3 regions of the Phytohabitans kaempferiae genome follow, and region 3 is predicted to be linked to each of the others. Evidence: predicted binding sites of a transcription regulator. Region 3 holds the regulator's gene; each other region holds the start of a gene.
The links. The regulator HrcA, encoded in region 3, represses chaperone genes, less so after heat shock. The targets are predictions, from matches to a motif close to GGTTNGCACNCTCNNNNNGAGNGTGCNAACC.
Positions count from the first base shown of each region.

Region 1: a site for HrcA is predicted at 2,426-2,456, ahead of groL (chaperonin GroEL). Genes of this name have one in related genera too.
Region 2: a site for HrcA is predicted at 4,404-4,434, ahead of groES (co-chaperone GroES). Genes of this name have one in related genera too.

Region 1 covers NZ_JBHLUH010000084.1:152,474-158,420, forward strand. The annotation lists gene paaN (phenylacetic acid degradation protein PaaN) at 1-409, shown strand, start outside; gene ACFFIA_RS38735 (GNAT family N-acetyltransferase) at 429-935, opposite strand; gene ACFFIA_RS38740 (serine hydrolase) at 946-1,764, opposite strand; gene ACFFIA_RS38745 (cold-shock protein) at 2,034-2,237, shown strand; gene groL (chaperonin GroEL) at 2,606-4,228, shown strand; gene ACFFIA_RS38755 (hypothetical protein) at 4,329-4,643, opposite strand; gene ACFFIA_RS38760 (dihydrofolate reductase family protein) at 4,850-5,461, shown strand; gene ACFFIA_RS38765 (sugar porter family MFS transporter) at 5,466-5,947, opposite strand, start outside.
Region 2 covers NZ_JBHLUH010000004.1:147,077-153,023, reverse strand. The annotation lists gene ACFFIA_RS01790 (sugar ABC transporter permease) at 1-300, opposite strand, end outside; gene ACFFIA_RS01785 (ATP-binding cassette domain-containing protein) at 297-1,139, opposite strand; gene ACFFIA_RS01780 (sugar ABC transporter substrate-binding protein) at 1,180-2,286, opposite strand; partial or broken gene ACFFIA_RS01775 (YbaK/EbsC family protein) at 2,549-2,848, opposite strand; gene ACFFIA_RS01770 (THUMP-like domain-containing protein) at 2,842-4,032, opposite strand; gene ACFFIA_RS01765 (DUF1918 domain-containing protein) at 4,081-4,269, opposite strand; gene groES (co-chaperone GroES) at 4,552-4,860, shown strand; gene groL (chaperonin GroEL) at 4,998-5,947, shown strand, end outside.
Region 3 covers NZ_JBHLUH010000073.1:149,401-155,347, reverse strand. The annotation lists gene ACFFIA_RS33865 (DUF4870 domain-containing protein) at 154-777, opposite strand; gene hrcA (heat-inducible transcriptional repressor HrcA) at 1,029-2,051, shown strand; gene dnaJ (molecular chaperone DnaJ) at 2,089-3,222, shown strand; gene ACFFIA_RS33850 (16S rRNA (uracil(1498)-N(3))-methyltransferase) at 3,284-3,997, shown strand; gene ACFFIA_RS33845 (beta-glucosidase family protein) at 4,031-5,947, opposite strand, start outside.

The sequences.
Region 1 (5,947 bases), on a different contig from region 3:
GGCGTTCGAGGGCGCCGTCGTTCGTACCCCATTGATCGTGAAACTGCCGGCGGACGCCGCGGCGACCTACGGCCGGGAGTGGTTCGGGCCTATCTCCTTCGTCATCGCGACCGGGTCGACGGAGGAGAGCCTGGAGATCTTCCGGTCGACGGTGGGCGAGCGGGGCGCGCTGACCGCGTCGGTGTACTCGACCGACGAGAAGGTGCTGGACGCGGCGGAGGCGGCGGCGCTCGACGTCGGGGTCCACCTCTCCTGCAACCTGACCGGCGGCGTCTTCGTCAACCAGTCGGCGGCCTTCTCCGACTTCCACGCGAGCGGCGCCAATCCGGCGGCGAACGCGGCGCTCACCGACGGCGCCTACGTGGCGAGCCGCTTCCGCATCGTGCAGTCGCGGCGGCACACCGCCTGACGCTCCGCGCCGGCCCGTCTCAGGCGGGCCGGCGCATCTGCAACTCGGTGAGCACCGGGATCACGGGGTGCGGCACGCGCACGCCGGTGTCGGTGAAGCCCAGCCGCTCGTACGCTCGGCGGGCCCGGTCGTTGCCGACCACGACCTCCAGCATCAGCTCGGGGCGGCCGGCGCTGCGCGACCAGGCGGCCACCTCGGCCACCAGGTATTCGAGCATGCCCGCGCCGCGGTGCGCGGGCGTGATGTAGACGGCGAAGATGATCGTGACCTTGGGGTCGTCGGGCGCGGCGAGCCCGCCCGCGTGCGCCACGAAGCGGCCGTCGACCTCGGCGATGAACTGTGCGCAGAAGTTGCCGAACGAGCTGCGTGCGAGCCGGTCGGCGAACTCCTCGTGCGGGAGCGCTGCCGCCTCGGCCAGCGTCTCCAGGAAGGCGAGCGGGGTGTCGGCGAGCATCTCCAGCCGCAGCGCGCGCATGCGGCCGGCGTCCTGGCGCCGCACCCGGCGCACGGTCGCTCGCGTCGTCATGCAGGTCACCCTAAACGGCTGTGACGATCTGCCGGCCCACCTCCTGGCACAGCGAGGTGCCGTAGTCGAAGCCCAGCTCGCCGGGGTAGCGGGCGAGCACGCCGAGTACCCACTCGCGGCTGATCGCGAGGCAGCTGATGTGCCACAGCCTGTCCTCGTCGCGCAGGAGCCAGCCGTTCTTGATCGCCACGGCCTCGGGCTGGGGGAGCGACAGGCGTACGCCGAAGTCGCCCGCGCCGCGTACCTGGCGCATCTCGTCCAGCAGCCAGGCCGTCCACTTTGGTCCCGCCGCGCGCCCGTCGGCGATGCAGGCGCCCAGCCGTACGGTGTCCCGGGCGGTGACGGACGTCTTGCTCCACCAGTTGCCGTACGCGCTGCTCTCGGTGAGCCCGCAGATCTCGATCAGCCGCTCGATGGAGGCGCGGCGGCCGACCGCCTCGAACAGCGCCTGCGCGGCCGCGTTGTCGCTGTCCCGGATCATGATGGTGAGCTGGCGCCGGCGGGTCTCGCCAAGCTCCTCGCTCCCCAGCCGGCGTAGGTAGTCCGCCGCGATCCACGCCTTCACCATCGACATGGTGTCGCTGGGGGCGCCCAGGTTGGCCGAGCCGCTGATCCGTCCGGTGCGGCGGTCCAGCAGTGCCCAGGAGAGAAAGCCGCTGTGGTCGATGTGGACGACCGGCGGTGGCTTCGGCGCCGGGATCGGTGACGCCGGCACCTCACCGGCGACCCAGCGGGGGATCGCGCCCTGGCTGGTACTCACGGTGGCGAGCAGTGCGACGGCGGTCAGCGCGGCCGTCGCGTACCCCGCCGCGAGCCACCGCTGGCTCAACCGCGCTCGATGCCTGCCGGGCGCGTGTCGTCGGTTCGAAACCACGCCGGTTCAACGAGGCAGGGGCGCTGGTGGGGGCGGCAGGATGCCTGGTCCCGACCCCCGTGTCCGGTTTGGGGTAGTGCGCGGGCGGGGGTCCTCGTGTAGCGTGCGATTTCGGCCGCTGTGTTCGACGGACCACCCCGGACCACGGATCGGCGGCCCCGGCCAGCAAACAGTTTGGCCGGGGGTTGTCGAACCCAGCACCATCGAAGTGAGGGAAGTGCACCGTGGCACAGGGCACCGTCAAGTGGTTCAACAGCGAAAAGGGCTACGGCTTCATCGCGGTCGATGGCGGTCAGGACGTCTTCGTCCACTTCTCGGCGATCGAGATGGACGGCTACAAGGCGCTCGATGACGGTCAGCGCGTGGAGTTCGAGATCGCTCAGGGCCAGAAGGGGCCGCAGGCCGAGAAGGTCCGGCTCATCGCCTGATCCTTCAGCGAACCGTAGAGGCGGGGCACCGGTATCCGGCCCCGCCTCCAGCTTTCTCCAGCACCAGGGCGTGCCCACCTCACACGAGGCAGCCCTCGGCTTCCCGCCGCGCGGGCGACATGCACGTGGCAGCCACTCCGCGTTCACCGGACGCGCTTGCACTCGCTAGGGGAGAGTGCTAAACAAGTGATTGGCACTCGCGGCATGTGAGTGCCAATGGTCGGGGCGGTGGGGCCACGGTCGTGAGCACCGTAACGGTGGCGCGGCACGGGCCGGTCGTCGCGGGCTATCCGGCCCGGCCGGACGGAAGGTCGCTTCGAGCTGATGGCTCGGAGTGCTGTGGATGTCCAGCTGGAGGACAACGCCGTATGGCCAAGATTATCGCGTTCGACGAGGAGGCGCGCCGCGGCCTTGAGCGGGGCATGAACACCCTCGCCGACGCCGTAAAGGTGACGCTCGGCCCGAAGGGCCGCAACGTCGTGCTCGAGAAGAAGTGGGGCGCGCCCACCATCACCAACGATGGTGTGAGCATCGCCAAGGAGATCGAGCTCGAGGACCCGTACGAGAAGATCGGCGCGGAGCTGGTCAAGGAGGTCGCCAAGAAGACCGACGACGTGGCCGGCGACGGCACGACGACGGCGACCGTCCTGGCCCAGGCGCTGGTTCGCGAGGGCCTGCGCAACGTGGCGGCCGGCGCCAACCCGATGGCCCTCAAGCGGGGCATCGAGGCGGCTGTCGCCAACGTCGCGGAGGAGCTGGCGAAGATCGCCAAGGACGTCGAGACCAAGGAGCAGATCGCTTCCACCGCCTCCATCTCCGCCGGTGACGCCACCGTCGGTGAGATCATCGCCGAGGCGATGGACAAGGTCGGCAAGGAAGGCGTCATCACCGTCGAGGAGAGCAACACCTTCGGCCTTGAGCTTGAGCTCACCGAGGGCATGCGCTTCGACAAGGGCTACATCTCGCCCTACTTCTGGACCGACGCCGAGCGGATGGAGGCCGTCCTCGACGACCCCTACATCCTGATCGTCAACAGCAAGATCTCGTCGGTCAAGGACCTGCTGCCGATCCTCGAGAAGGTCATGCAGTCGGGCAAGCCGCTCGCGATCATCGCCGAGGACGTCGAGGGCGAGGCTCTGGCCACCCTGGTCGTCAACAAGGTGCGCGGCACGTTCAAGTCCGTCGCGGTGAAGGCGCCCGGCTTCGGCGACCGCCGCAAGGCGATGCTGACCGACATCGGCATCCTCACCGGCGGCCAGGTCATCAGCGAGGAGGTCGGGCTCAAGCTCGACGCCGCCTCGCTCGACCTGCTGGGCCGCGCCCGCAAGGTCGTGGTGACCAAGGACGAGACCACGATCGTCGACGGTGCCGGTGACGCCGACCAGATCCAGGGTCGGGTCAACCAGATCCGCGCCGAGATCGAGAAGAGCGACTCCGACTACGACCGCGAGAAGCTGCAGGAGCGCCTGGCGAAGCTCGCCGGCGGTGTTGCGGTGATCAAGGTCGGCGCGGCCACCGAGGTCGAGCTCAAGGAGCGCAAGCACCGCATCGAAGACGCGGTCCGCAACGCCAAGGCCGCTGTCGAGGAGGGCATCGTCCCCGGTGGTGGCGTCGCGCTGGTCCAGGCCGGCAAGACCGCCTTCGACAAGCTCGACCTGGCTGGCGACGAGGCCACCGGCGCCCAGATCGTGAAGATCGCGCTGGACGCGCCGCTGCGCCAGATCGCCGTCAACGCCGGCCTCGAGGGTGGCGTCGTGGTGGAGCGGGTGCGCAACCTGGAGACCAACCACGGCCTCAACGCGGCCAGCGGTGAGTACGTCGACCTGCTGTCGGCGGGCATCATCGACCCGGCCAAGGTGACCCGTTCAGCGCTGCAGAACGCGGCTTCGATCGCGGCCCTGTTCCTCACCACCGAGGCTGTGGTGGCGGACAAGCCGGAGAAGGACAAGGCCCCGGCGGGTGCGCCCGGCGGCGGCGACATGGACTTCTGACAGTCCACGTCTCAAACGAGGAGGGGCGAGCCGGGTTCTCCGGCTCGCCCCTTTCTTTATCTGTTCAGCGCGCTCGTCGCTGCGGCACGGTCGTACCGGTTCAGCGGCGTGGCTGGTTGCGTTGCTTGTCCGCCCGCGACATCGGCTTCGGCGGCATGTCCTCGTTGGACGGCGGTGGACTGCCCATCTCGCGTGGCTGCCCAGGCTGCGACTGGCGCTGGTTGTGCTGTGGTGGGTTCAGGTCCCGCCTGGCCGCCATGTCGGGCCGTTCCGGGCGGTCCGACCGGTCGGGTCGGGCCGCGCCTGGAGGGGGGCTCTCGTCGAGCCTGCCCCCAGCCGTCTCGGCCGGCATCTGAGCCATCCGGGACTTCGCCATCGTCTGGAGATCGTCCTTAGGTCGCTTTTCCTTGGCCATGATCTCCTCCTTCCAGGGGCAACGTTATGGGTCGATCGGGTAGCTCGCGGTGAAAAGAGAGTATCGATCCAGATGTGCGTCCTGCCGGTTATAGTGCGACTTCCGGCGCGGGGGATGGGCGGCTCGGTAGGGTCACCGATGAGTTGAACGGGCTCGCCCCGTCTTATCCGAGACCGAGCGTTCGACGGATACGTGGGAGAAGCGTCATGAAGAAGATCACCGCTGGCCTGTTCATCTCGCTGGACGGCGTTGTCGAGGCTCCGGACCAGTGGCACTTCCCGTACTTCAACGAACAGATGGGCGCGGCCGTCGACGGGCAGCTCGGCGCGGCGGACACGCTGTTGCTGGGGCGCGTGACGTACGACAGCTTCGCCGGTGCCTGGCCGGAGCGGGAGGCCGCCGGTGCGGAGGACGCGCCCTTCGCGAAGAAGCTGGGCGACGCCCGGAAGATCGTGGTCTCGCGGCAGCCGCTGGAGTTCACCTGGCGCAACTCGGAGCTGTTGCGGGGCGACCTGGCGGAGGCGGTCACCGCGCTGAAGAACGAGCCGGGCGAGGGCACGATCGGCATCAGCGGCTCGATCTCGATCGTGCGCCAGTTGCTCGCCGCGGGGCTGCTCGACGAGTTGCACCTGCTGGTGCACCCGATCGCGGTACGCAAGGGGACGCGCCTCTTCGACGAGAGCGACGCCTCGATCCCGCTCACGCTCCTGTCGTCGACGCCGTTCACCACCGGCGTGATGTACCTGGTCTACGGCCCCGCCGCCGAGGCGCCCGAGGGCGGCTACGACGAGGCGAAGGCGCACCTGCCCGCTGAGTGAGCCGCTACATGTCCTCCAGCTCGCGGCCCTTGGTCTCGCGTACCGAGCGCAGCACGAAGAGGAGCGCGAGGGCGGCGAAGGCGGTGTAGATGCCGTACGCGAGGAAGAGGCCGACGTCCGCGAGCGCCGGGAACGACGTGGAGATCAGCCAGTTGGCGATCCACTGGGCCGCCGCGGCCACGGCGAGCGCGGTCGCTCGGATCTTGTTGTTGAACATCTCGCCGAGCAGGACCCACACCGCCGGGCCCCAGCTCATGCCGAACGCGACGACGTAGAGGTTGGCGGCGACCAGGGCGATCGGGCCGGCCACCGATCCGAGGCTCAGGTCGTCGCCGCTGCCTGTGGCGGTGCTGAAGCAGATGGCCATCGTGCCGAGCGTCACCACCATGCCCGCCGCGCCGATGATGAGCAGCGGGCGGCGACCGATCTTGTCGATGAGGGCGATCGCGACGAGCGTGGTGAGGATGTTGGTGACCGAGGTGATGA
Region 2 (5,947 bases), on a different contig from region 3:
GACCCCGCTGGCGAAGCCGGCCGAGAGGTCGATCTCGCCGAGCAGCAGCACGAAGACCATGCCCATGGCGATGACCGCCACCGCCGCGCCCTGGGTGAAGAGGTTGGCGAAGTTGCCCGCCGAGAAGAACACCGGCCGCATCACGCCGAAGAAGACGCAGAGCACGACCAGGCCGAGCACGGCGGGCAGCGCGCCCAGCTCCCCGCCGCGGATCCGGGCGACGTAGTCGCGCGCATGGCTGGCGACCGTGGGCTTTGGCGTCACGGCCGCCGGCTCGATGTGTTGCGCCGTGATGGTCATTGCTGCGCTCCCGGGATGGTCGGATCCATGAGCTCGGCGCCGTTTTCCGCCGGGGGCAGGCCGAGGTTGCCACTGCGGCCGGCGGTGATCAGCTCGACCACCTGCGAGTGGGTCACGTCGGTGGTGCGGACCTGGGCGACCATGCGCCCCAGGAAGAGCGCCGCGATGTTGTCCGAGACGGCGAAGACGTCGTTCATGTTGTGCGAGATGAGCACGACCGCGAGACCGTTGTCGGCCAGCCGGCGGACCAGCTCCAGCACCTGCGCGGTCTGTGCCACGCCGAGCGCGGCGGTCGGCTCGTCGAGGATGACGAGCTTGCTGTTCCACAGCACGGCCTTGGCGATCGCCACCGTCTGCCGCTGGCCGCCGGAGAGGCTGGCGACGAGTTGGCGGAGCGACTTCACGGTGCGTACGGAGAGGCCGGCCAGGGTCTCGGCCGCCATCTGCTCCATGGTCGGCTCGTCCAGGACGAGGCCCGAGCGCTTCTCCCGGCCGAGGAACATGTTCTGCACGATGTCGAGGTTGTCGCAGAGCGCCAGATCCTGGTAGACGACCTCGATACCGAGCGCGGCGGCATCACGCGGGCCGTGGATGGTGACCGGTTTGCCCTCGAAGAGAAATTCGCCCTCGTCGCTCGTATAGATCCCGCTGATGCACTTGACCAGCGTCGACTTGCCGGCGCCGTTGTCACCGACGACCGCGGTGACCTCACCGGGCGGTACGGAAAAATCCACGTCTTGCAGGACCTGTACGGGGCCGAACCGCTTCACGATCCCGCGCGCTTCAAGCAGCGGTGTCACGGTACATCTCCTTAGCGTTGATCTAGGGCATACCGGCACCGAGGGGCGCCGATATGCCCTAGATCGACCGTATGGCAGGTCAGCTGATCCCGGCCTGCGTGCAGGCAGCGGCGAAGCTGCCCGTGCACAGCTCTTCCTTCGTGACGAAGCCGTCCGCGACGACGTCCTTCACGTTCTCCTTCGTGATCGCCACCGGAGTCAGCAGCACCGAGGGCACGTCCCGGCCGGACTCGGGGTCCTTGACCGTCTGCGACGTGCTCTTGCGCTCGCCCTTGGCCAGACCGATCGCCAGGTCGGCGGCGGCGTCGGCCTCCTGCTTGATCGCCTTGTAGACGGTCATGCACTGGTCGCCGGCGAGGATGTTCTGCAGGCCCTGGACGGTGGCGTCCTGGCCGGTCACCGGGACCTTGCCGTTCAGGTTGTTCTTCTTGAGCACCGAGATCACCGCGTTGCCGAGGCCGTCGTTCGCGGCCAGCACGCCGTCGATCTTGCCCTTCTGCTGGGTCAGCATCTGCTCGAAGAGCGTGCCCGCCTGGTTGTTGTCCCAGTCCGGAACCCACTGGTCCGGGCCCTTGACGTACTCGCCGGCGTCGTACTTCGGCTGGAGGATCGAGTCGTACCCGTTCTTGAACAGGGTCGCGTTGTTGTCGGTCTGCGAGCCGTTGAGCTCGGCGACGACCGGCTTCTGCGCGTTGGCGGCGGTCAGGCACTTGACCAGGCCCTCGCCCTGGAGCTTGCCGACGGCCTCGTTGTCGAAGCTGACGTAGTACTCGGCGGAGCCGCCCAGCGTCAGCCGGTCGTAGTCGATCGTGGCGACACCCTGCGACTTCGCCTTGTCGAGGACCGCCTTGCCGGTGCCGGAGTCGAGGTTGACGATCATGAGGACCGTCGCGCCGTTGGTGATCATCTGGTCGGCCAGGGTCTGGAACGTGTTCTTGTCGCCCTGGGCGTTCTGGATGTCGTACTGCACCCCGGCGGCCGTGAACGCCTCCTCGAGGTACTTGCGGTCGGCGGTCTCCCAGCGGTCGGAGGACGCGCTGTCGGGGAGGATCACGCCGATCTTGGCTGTCTTGCCGCCGCCGTCGGTGCCAGAGCCGGTGTCGCTGCCGGAGTCGTCGCCACACGCGGCGAGCGACCCTACCGCCAGCAGGCTGGCGGCAGCGATGGAGAGGATCCCTTTGCGCATTGCATGGGCCCTTTCGTCCAAGTGTGGTTGTGGTGGGTGTGTCGCGCGGCGTGGCGCGGTGGGCGTCCTTGGGTACGTACTTTTGTTGTGCCCGGCAACGTATTTCGGCATCGAGCGGTAGCACAAGACCGCCGACGCCATGAGTTTGTTGGCGGCGATAACAATTCAGCAACGTGATCGTCATCTACCCGCTCGGGCCTCCATGCCCGAATCGATCATCGGGCGCTTTAGCCCCGCGCGGGCGCAAAGTGGACGGAAAGGATCAGGCGCGGACGGCGGCGAGGGTCGCCCCGGTCAGCCGCACCAGATCATGCGGTGACAGCTCCACCTGAATGCCCCTGCGACCTGCGGAAACGTAGATCGTTTCGTGCTCGGCGGCGGTCGCGTCGACCACCGTGGGGAGGCGCTTGCGCTGCCCGAGCGGGCTGATCCCGCCGCGCACGTACCCCGTGGTCCGCTCGGCCACTGTCCGGTCGGCGAGCATGGCCCGCTTGCCGCTGGCGGCCGCCGCGAGCGCCTTGAGGTCGCGGTGCCACAAAGCACCTGACGGCGGCCTCACGACGTATCTACGTCACCGCCGAGCGGCTGGCAGAGCAGGGCGGTCGGTGCACCGGCTACCCGGGTCAGCACCAGCGTCGCCGCCGAGGGGCCGGCCAGGCGCAGGTCGCGGCGGAGGCGTTCGGGCTCCAGTGCGGAGCCGCGCTTGAGGATCTCGAGCCGCCCCACGCCCCGATCGCGGAGGAGGGCACGCAACCGCTTCAAGGAGAAGGGCAGCACCTCGTCGACCTTCAGGCAGCGAGCGTACGGCGTGGGAGTGGGGGCGTCGGTGTAGACGTAGGCGATCTCGGGGTCGGCGAGGTGCCCCGCGACCGTGGCGGCGAACTCGGCGACCAGGTGCGCCCGGACCACCGCGCCGTCCGGGTCGTAGAGGTAAGGCCCCACCTCGCCCACCGGCGCCTTCGCCTGCCCGGTGCCGGTGAGGGTGTACTCGCCCGCCCCGAGCAACGTGGCCCGCCGGGGCACGTCGGCGAGCGGCCCGCACCAGAAGGCCGCCTCCACCACCTCGCCCCGTACGCTCACCCACTCCGCCTCCGCGCCAGGTGGGATGAGCCCGTGGTCGACGCCGGGCGCCAGCTTGAGCACGGTGCGCGGGACTCGCTCGGGCAGGGCGGCGACGAAGTCCCACGGTGGCGAGTACGCGGCCGGATCGAAGACCCGCCGCCCGGCCCGTCGGCGCGCGGGGTCGCAGAAGACCGCATCCACACCGGACAGATCGGCCGCTGTGGCGTCGCCGTGGGTCACCGTGATGTCGTCCAGCCCCAGCACCTGAGCGTTGGCGGCGGCAACGGCGGCGGTGCCCGGGTCGGCTTCCAGTGCGTACACCTTGATGCCGGAACGCGCGGCGGCGATCGCGTCCGCGCCGATGCCGCAACCGAGGTCGGCGAGGGTGCGCACGCCCGCGGCGCGCAACCGCGCGGCGCGGCGCCCGGCCACGACGGAGCGCGTCGCCTGCTCCAACCCCGCGCGGGTGAAGAACATCCGCGCGGCGTCCGCACCGAACTTCCCGGCCGCCCGCCGCCGCAGCTCGGCCTGGGTGAGCGCGGCCGCGGCGAGGTCGGCGGGCACGCCCGAGGAGCGGAGCGTGGCCGCCGCGGACAGCGGGTCGCCGCCGGCCAGCTCGGCCGCCGTGGCGAGGGCGTTCACCCCATCAGGGGTACGCAGCGCGGCGAGCTGCTCGGGATCCACCGACTGATTGTCGGCGCAGCCCGGCGGGCGCCCGCGGGCGGGCCGGGCTCAGCGCTGGCTGGGCTCGACCACGCTGTCTGGGCCGGGGAAGACCAGGCTCTCGTGGCCGTCCGGGAAGCGGACGAGGTAGGGCGGCTGCCCGTCGGCACCGCGGACTTCGACGATCTCGGCGATCCGGTCGCTGGCGCCGACCGTGTTGCTGTGTACGTGCAAGTGGTCACCGACTGTGGCCTGCATGGCATCGCCTCCGCGCGGAATGGGGCTGCGGGGTTCTTCCCAAAGACCATGCCCCAAACAGGGCGGTCGCGTCATCAGTTCGGGGCACGCTGGCACTCTCCTTGACGGAGTGCTAGCCACCGGCATAACCTGCGGGTTAGCACTCTCAATCTGAGGGTGCTAGCTCTCGGGCACGCCGGCACCCGCGACGACGGCATCGCCCGGTGGCATGAGGCAACAGTATGACCGCCGCCCGGAGAGATCCGGGTGGCTACCAGACCAGTACCCCAGGAGGGTATGCCCGTGACTACCGCGACCAAGGTTGCGATCAAGCCGCTCGAGGACCGGATTCTGGTCCAGGCGAATGAGGCTGAGACCACCACGGCGTCGGGCATCGTGATCCCCGACACCGCCAAGGAGAAGCCGCAGGAGGGCACTGTCCTCGCTGTCGGCCCGGGCCGCGTCGACGACAAGGGCAACCGGATCCCGGTTGACGTCAAGGTCGGCGACACGGTCATCTACTCGAAGTACGGTGGCACCGAGGTCAAGTACGCCGGTGAGGAGTACCTGGTGCTCTCCGCCCGCGACGTCCTCGCCGTCATCGAGAAGTGACTGACAGCTCTTCCGGCGCTGTTCGTCGCTTCGCGGGCCCGCGAAGCGACGAACAGCACATAGGGAAACTAGAAGGCTGATAATCGCCCCGGGCCGGCTCCATGCGGTCCGGGGCGTGCCGCTCTGGAGGGACATACATGGCGAAGATCCTGAGTTTCTCGGACGACGCCCGGCACCAGCTTGAGCACGGCGTCAACGCGCTGGCGGACGCGGTCAAGGTCACTCTCGGCCCGCGCGGGCGCAACGTCGTGCTGGACAAGAAGTTCGGCGCTCCGACGATCACCAACGACGGCGTGACGATCGCCAAGGAGATCGAGCTCGCCAACCCCTACGAAAACCTCGGCGCGCAGCTGGTCAAGGAGGTGGCGACGAAGACCAACGACGTCGCCGGCGACGGGACCACCACCGCGACCGTGCTCGCCCAGGCGATGGTCCGCGAGGGCCTGCGCAACGTCACCGCCGGCGCCAACCCGGCGGGCCTGAAGCGGGGCATCGACCTCGCGGCCGAGGCCGTGTCGAAGGCGCTGCTGGAGAAGGCGATCGAGGTCGCCGACAAGCAGTCCATCGCCCACGTCGCCACGATCTCGGCGCAGGACGCGACGATCGGTGACCTGATCGCCGAGGCGATGGAGAAGGTCGGCCGCGACGGTGTCATCACCGTCGAGGAGGGCTCCACCCTCGCCACCGAGCTTGAGGTCACCGAGGGTCTCCAGTTCGACAAGGGCTTCATCTCGCCGCACTTCGTGACCGACCCGGACGCGCAGGAGGCGGTGCTCGAAGACGCCTACGTCCTGATCACCACGCAGAAGATCTCGTCGGTCGAAGAGCTGCTGCCGCTGCTGGAGAAGGTGCTCCAGGCCAGCAAGCCGCTCCTGATCATCGCGGAAGACGTCGAGGGCCAGGCGCTGGCCACGCTCGTGGTCAACGCGATCCGCAAGACGTTCAAGGTCTGCGCGGTCAAGGCGCCCGGCTTCGGTGACCGGCGCAAGGCGATGCTCCAGGACATGGCCATCCTCACCGGTGGTGAGGTGGTCGCGCCCGAGCTCGGCTACAAGCTCGACTCGGTCGGCCTCGAGGTGCTGGGCCA
Region 3 (5,947 bases):
CGGGGCGTGGTCGTGAATCGCGGCGGGTGAGGCTGCGGGAGCAGCGGTATGGACCACGGCGGACGTCGCGGTAGCTCGAATCGTCCAAGGCCCTTGGTGACAGCGAAGACCCCGGAGACCAGGTGGTCTCCGGGGTCGTGGTCTCGCTGTCTGTTACTTGATCATCGAGATGCTCATCGGGTAGCTGTACAACTGCCCGTCGTTGGCCTTCACGCCGCCGATGATGCCGAAGACGATCGCGATGATCATGGCGATCGGGGCGAGGATGAAGCCGATCAGCGCGCAGACCAGGATCCAGCTGATCACCGTGATGATCGACCAGAGTAGCTGGAAGTTGAGCGCCGCGACCGCGTGCGCGCGTACGGTCGGCGACTGGTTGCCCTTCGCCAGGAGCGCGACGAGCGGGCCGACCCAGCCCAGCGTGCCGCCGCCGACGAACGCACCGGCCGCGCCGCCGAAGTGGGCGACCAGCGCCCAGGTCTTCTCGTCGTTGGTGGCGTAGCCGGCCGGCGCCGGGCCAGCCCCGTAATAGCCGCCGGGCGGGCCCTGCGGCGGATAGCCGGGCGGCGGGTAGGAACCACCGGGCGGGGGGTAGCCCCCCGGCGGCGGGTAGCCGGTGCCGCCCGAAAGTGGCGGTTCACTCGGTGGGGGTGCGTAACCGGGAGAGGGAGCCTCGCCCGGCATCGAGTAGGACGCTGGGGGTGTCGGCGGAGAGTGCGGGTCCGGTGGCGTGGCGCCCGGCTCGCTCTCTCCGGGAGGGCGAGGTGGTTCAGTCATGGGGGTCACGGTAGGGGTACGGCTCAAGCCGCGCCACACAACACTCTCAAGAAGTCCCGGATGAACCCATTTCGACCAGCATCGTCCTGTGGCAAGGCTCTCCGCGCGGGGCGATGACGCGCCGCGAGGTGGGGCGGAAAAAGGTTCATAGCGCCCAAAGAGATCATCGCGGTGGCCGGGGGATGCGACGTAGACTGGCACTCGCTACAGTCGAGTGCCAGTCCTCTCATCTGGTGCGGCAGGGGGTGACAGTGAGTCTCGATGACCGCAAGCTCGACGTGCTCCGTGCGATCGTCGAGGACTACGTCGCCACTCAGGAGCCGGTCGGCAGCAAGGCTCTGGTCGAGCGACACCAGTTGGGCGTCTCGCCCGCGACTGTGCGCAACGACATGGCCGTGCTGGAGGAGGAGGGCTACATCCGACAGCCGCACACCAGTGCCGGTCGGGTCCCCACCGACCGTGGCTACCGGCTCTTCGTCGACCGGCTCTCCCGGGTCAAGCCGCTGAGCCCGGCGGAGCGGCGGGCGATCGAGCGGTTCCTCGCCGGGGCGCTCGATCTCGACGATGTGGTGCATCGCACGGTGCGGTTGCTGGCTCAGCTGACCCGGCAGGTCGCCGTGGTGCAATACCCGAGCCTGACCCGCTCCTCGGTGCGCCATCTGGAGCTGGTGCCGATCTCCACCACACGGCTCATGCTCGTGATGATCGCCGACACCGGCCGGGTCGAGCAGCGGCTGGTCGAGCTGCCCGCGCCCGTGCAGGACGACGCCATCACCGACCTGCGTCGGATGGTCAACGAAAAGCTCGTGGGCAAGCGGCTGTCGGAGACGCCGCCGCTGGTCCAGGCGCTTGTCGAGGAGGTCGCGCCGGACGACCGCGCCACCATGGCCACCCTCGCCTCAGTGCTGCTGGAGGCGCTGGTCGAGCGGCACGACGAGCGGATCGCGCTCGCCGGCCGGGCCAACCTCACCCGGGGTGGGCTGCTCGACTTCCAGGGCTCGCTGCGCCCGATCCTCGAGGCCCTCGAGGAGGAGGTCATCCTGCTCAAGCTCCTCGGGGAGGCTGACGCGGACACCCTCCGGGTCCGCATCGGCGACGAAAATGAGATCGACAACCTGCGGTCCACCTCGGTTGTCAGCACTGGATACGGTCCAGGCGCCACAATCGTGGGTGGTCTCGGTGTCCTCGGGCCGACGAGGATGGATTACCCCGGCACCATCGCCACGGTGCGCGCCGTGGCACGCTACGTAGGCGATCTGTTGGGAAACAATTAGCCCGGGACAGCGCGAGAACATGAGGACACGGAACGCAGTGGCCAAGGACTACTACGGGATTCTCGGTGTGAGCCGAGAGGCATCCGACGATGAGATCAAGCGCGCCTACCGGAAGCTGGCCCGCCAGTACCACCCGGACGTCAACCCGGATCCGGATGCGCACGAGAAGTTCAAGGACATCAACGCCGCCTACGAGGTGCTTTCCGACGACCAGAAGCGGCAGATCGTCGACCTGGGCGGCGACCCTCTCGCGCCCGGCGGCGGTGGGCCTGGCGGTGCCCCCGGCGCGGGTCCGTTCGTCGGATTCCAGGACATCATGGACGCGTTCTTCGGCACGGCTGCCGGGGCGCGCGGGCCGCGTTCGCGTACACGGCCGGGGGCCGACGCGGTCCTGCGGCTGGAGCTCGACCTGACCGAGACCGCGTTCGGGGTCGAGGCGCCGATCACGGTCGACACCGCTGTGCTCTGCACCACATGTTCCGGTGCGGGCACCGCGGCGGGCACACACCTCGCCACCTGTGAGGCGTGCGGTGGGCGCGGCGAGGTGCAGTCGGTGCAGCGCACGTTCCTCGGCCAGGTCGTCTCGTCCCGCCCCTGCACGGTCTGCCAGGGCTACGGCACGGTGATCCCGCACCCCTGCGCCACGTGCGGCGGGGATGGCCGGGTCCGCACCCGCCGCTCACTGACCGTGAAGATCCCGGCCGGGGTCGAAGACGGCATGCGCATCCGCCTGGCCCAGCAGGGCGAGGTCGGCCCCGGTGGCGGCACGGCCGGCGACCTCTACGTGGAGATCCACGAGCGGCCGCACGACGTCTACTCCCGCAAGGGCGACGACCTGCACTGCCGGGTCACGGTCCCGATGACCGCCGCCGCCCTCGGCACGCGCCTGACGATCAAGACGCTCGACAGCGAGGAGCAGCTCGACGTCAAGCCCGGCACGCAGCCCGGCGCCACACTGCGGCTGCGCGCCCGCGGCGTGCCCCACCTGCGTGGCACCGGGCGGGGCGACCTCTTCGTCCACCTCGACGTGCGTACGCCGACGAAGCTCGACCCGGAGCAGGAGCGGATCCTGCGCGAGTTCGCCAAGACCCGGGGCGAGGAGGTCGCCGAGCTGACCAAGCAGGGCGGCTTCTTCTCGCGCATGCGAGACGCCTTCAACGGCCACGCGTGAGTGAGCGCGGCGCGCGGCGCTCACCCGCGACGGCGGTGAGCGAGCGATCAATGGCGGCGACGTGACGGTCCCGCTCTTCCTGGTCGCCGAGCTGCCGTCCGGGCCCACGTGCGTCCTCGACGGCCCGGAGGGGCACCACGCGGCCACCGTCCAGCGGTTGCGCGCCGGCGAGGAGCTGCTGCTCGCCGACGGGCGGGGCGGCACGGCCACCGCCGTGGTCACCGCCGCCGGCCGGGGCAGCCTCGACCTCCAGATCAAAAGCCGGGAGTACGTTGAGCCGCCCGACCCCCGCGTGGTGGTGATCCAGGGCATCGCCAAGGGGGAGCGGGGCGAGCTGGCAGTACAGGCGATGACCGAGGCCGGTGTCGACGAGATCGTGCCCTGGGCCGCCGCCCGCTCGGTGGTGCGGTGGCGCGGCGAGCGGGGCGACCGGGCCCGCGAGCGCTGGGTCGCCACCGCCCGCGAGGCCGCCAAGCAGGCCCGCCGCCCGTGGCTTCCGGTGGTGGCCCCCGCCGCCACGACCCGCGAGGCGGCCGCCCGCGCCACGCTGGTGCTGCACGAGGAGGCCAAGGAGCGGCTGACCTCGGTCGAGCTGCCGCCCGCCGGCGAGATCACCCTGGTGGTGGGCCCCGAGGGCGGCATCGCGCCGGAGGAGCTGGCCACCTTCGAGGCGGCCGGCGCCCGCGCGGTGCGCCTCGGCGACGCGGTGCTGCGCACCTCCACCGCCGGCGTGGCCGCCCTCGCCGTGCTCGCGACCCGGCTGGGGCGCTGGTAGGACCGGCTGGGGCGCTGGTAGGACAGGCCCTGGCTAGGGCGCGACGGTCAGCTCTACGGTGCGGCGGCGGTCGGCCACGCTGTGCCCAGCCTCGATCAGGTAGGTGCCGGGCACCGTGCGCCAGCCGGCGTCCCACACCTGGAATGCCCGCTCGGGCAGCGGGATCCGGGCCGTGACCGTCTCGCCCGGCTCCGCCTCGACCGCCGCGAAGCCGGCGAGCCAGCGGCGCGGGCGCTCGGGGTCTGGCGTGGACGGCCCGGCGTAGAGCTGCACGACCTCGCGGCCCGGCCGCACGCCGGAGTTTCGCACCGTCACCACCGCTACGCCGGCTTCGATGGAGAGTGACTCGTACGCCCACTCGGTGTAGCCCAGCCCGTGCCCGAACGGGAAGAGCGGGTCGGCCGGCTCGGCCCGGTAGCCCACGAAGACGCCCTCGTCGTACGGCAACGCGCCGCCGACCGGCGTGACCGGCAGCGCGTCGGCGTCGCGGCGGGGCCAGGTGGTGGGCAGGCGACCGCCCGGCTCGGCCAGCCCGAGCAGGACGTCGGCGAGCGCCCGGCCCGCCTCCTGCCCCGGAAACCAGGTGAGCAGGATCGCGGCGACCTCGCCCGCCCACGGCATCAGCACGGGGGAGCCGGCGTTGACCACGACGACGGTACGCGGGTTGGCGGCGGCGACCCGGGAGACCAGCTCGTCCTGCCGGCCGGGCAGCGCGAGCGTGGTGCGGTCGAAGCCCTCCGACTCGACCTCCTCGGTCGTGCCCACGACCACCACGGCGACGTCGGCCTCCGCCGCGGCGCGGGCCGCCTCGTCGAGCAGCGCCTCCGGACCGGGCGCCGGCGGGGCGTGGCCGATCGCGAACCACACGAAGCCCGGATTGCCGCCCCGCTGGGTCAGCACCACGTCGACCGGCTCGCCCTCGGCCAGCTCCACCGGAAAGCGGCGCTCGTCGGCGCCGCGGAACACGTCGGACTCGTCGTGGTCGCGGTAGATCGGGCCGTCGAAGAGGACGCGGCCGCCGGCCGTGAACACGAAGTCGCCGAAGCCGACGGTCGCCAGCTCGTGCACCCCGCCCGCGGCCGGGGTGAGCCGGGCCGAGAGCGAGATCTCGGCGATCTCCTCCGGCGCCACGCCGGGCGGCGGGGCGCCCATCCAGCGCACCGTGGCGGTCGGCAGCGAGGCGCGGTGCAGCTCCCGGCCGTCGGCGGCGCGGAGCACGGCGGTGATGTCACACCACTGTGGAGCGGTGGCGACCGGGACCCGGCGGCGCGGGTCGGCGCCGACCGAGTAGGTGACCGTGGGGAGGTTCATCATCGTGGCGTACGCGGTGGCCTCGCCCGCCGCCAGCGTCGCGGAAGGCGTCGAGGCGGCGACGAGCGCCGCGGTCAGCCCGTCGAGCGGGGAGACGACGCCGGCCGGCCGCACCAGCGCGCTCCCGCCGCCCTGCACGCGGGCGTCGGCGGCGAGCGCGCCGGAGACGGCGACCGTACGCAGCCGCGCCGCGTCGAGGGGGAGCAGGCCGCCCTCGTTGCGTGCCAGTACGAACGAGCGGCTGGCGATCTCCCGCGCGACCTCCGCACCGTCGAGTGTGGAGGGCCGATCGGCCTCGTCGACCGCGGGCGGCGCGCCGTCGAGGATGCCGACCCGGGCGGCGAGGCGCAGCACTCGGCGTACCTTGTCGTCGATCGCCTCCTCCGGGACGGCGCCGGAGCGGACCGCGGCGACCAGCGCCTCGCCCCAGGGGTCGCCGACCGCGGGCATCACCACGTCGAGCCCGCCGTTGGCGGCCGGCGCGGTGGAGCGGGCCGCGGTCCAGTCCGAGACGATCACGCCGTCGAAGCCCCACTCGCCCTTCAGCACGCCGATCTGCAACTCGCGGTGCTCGGTCATGGTGGTGCCGTTGACCGTGTTGTACGCCGCCATCGCGCCCCACGCCCCGGCCGCCACGAT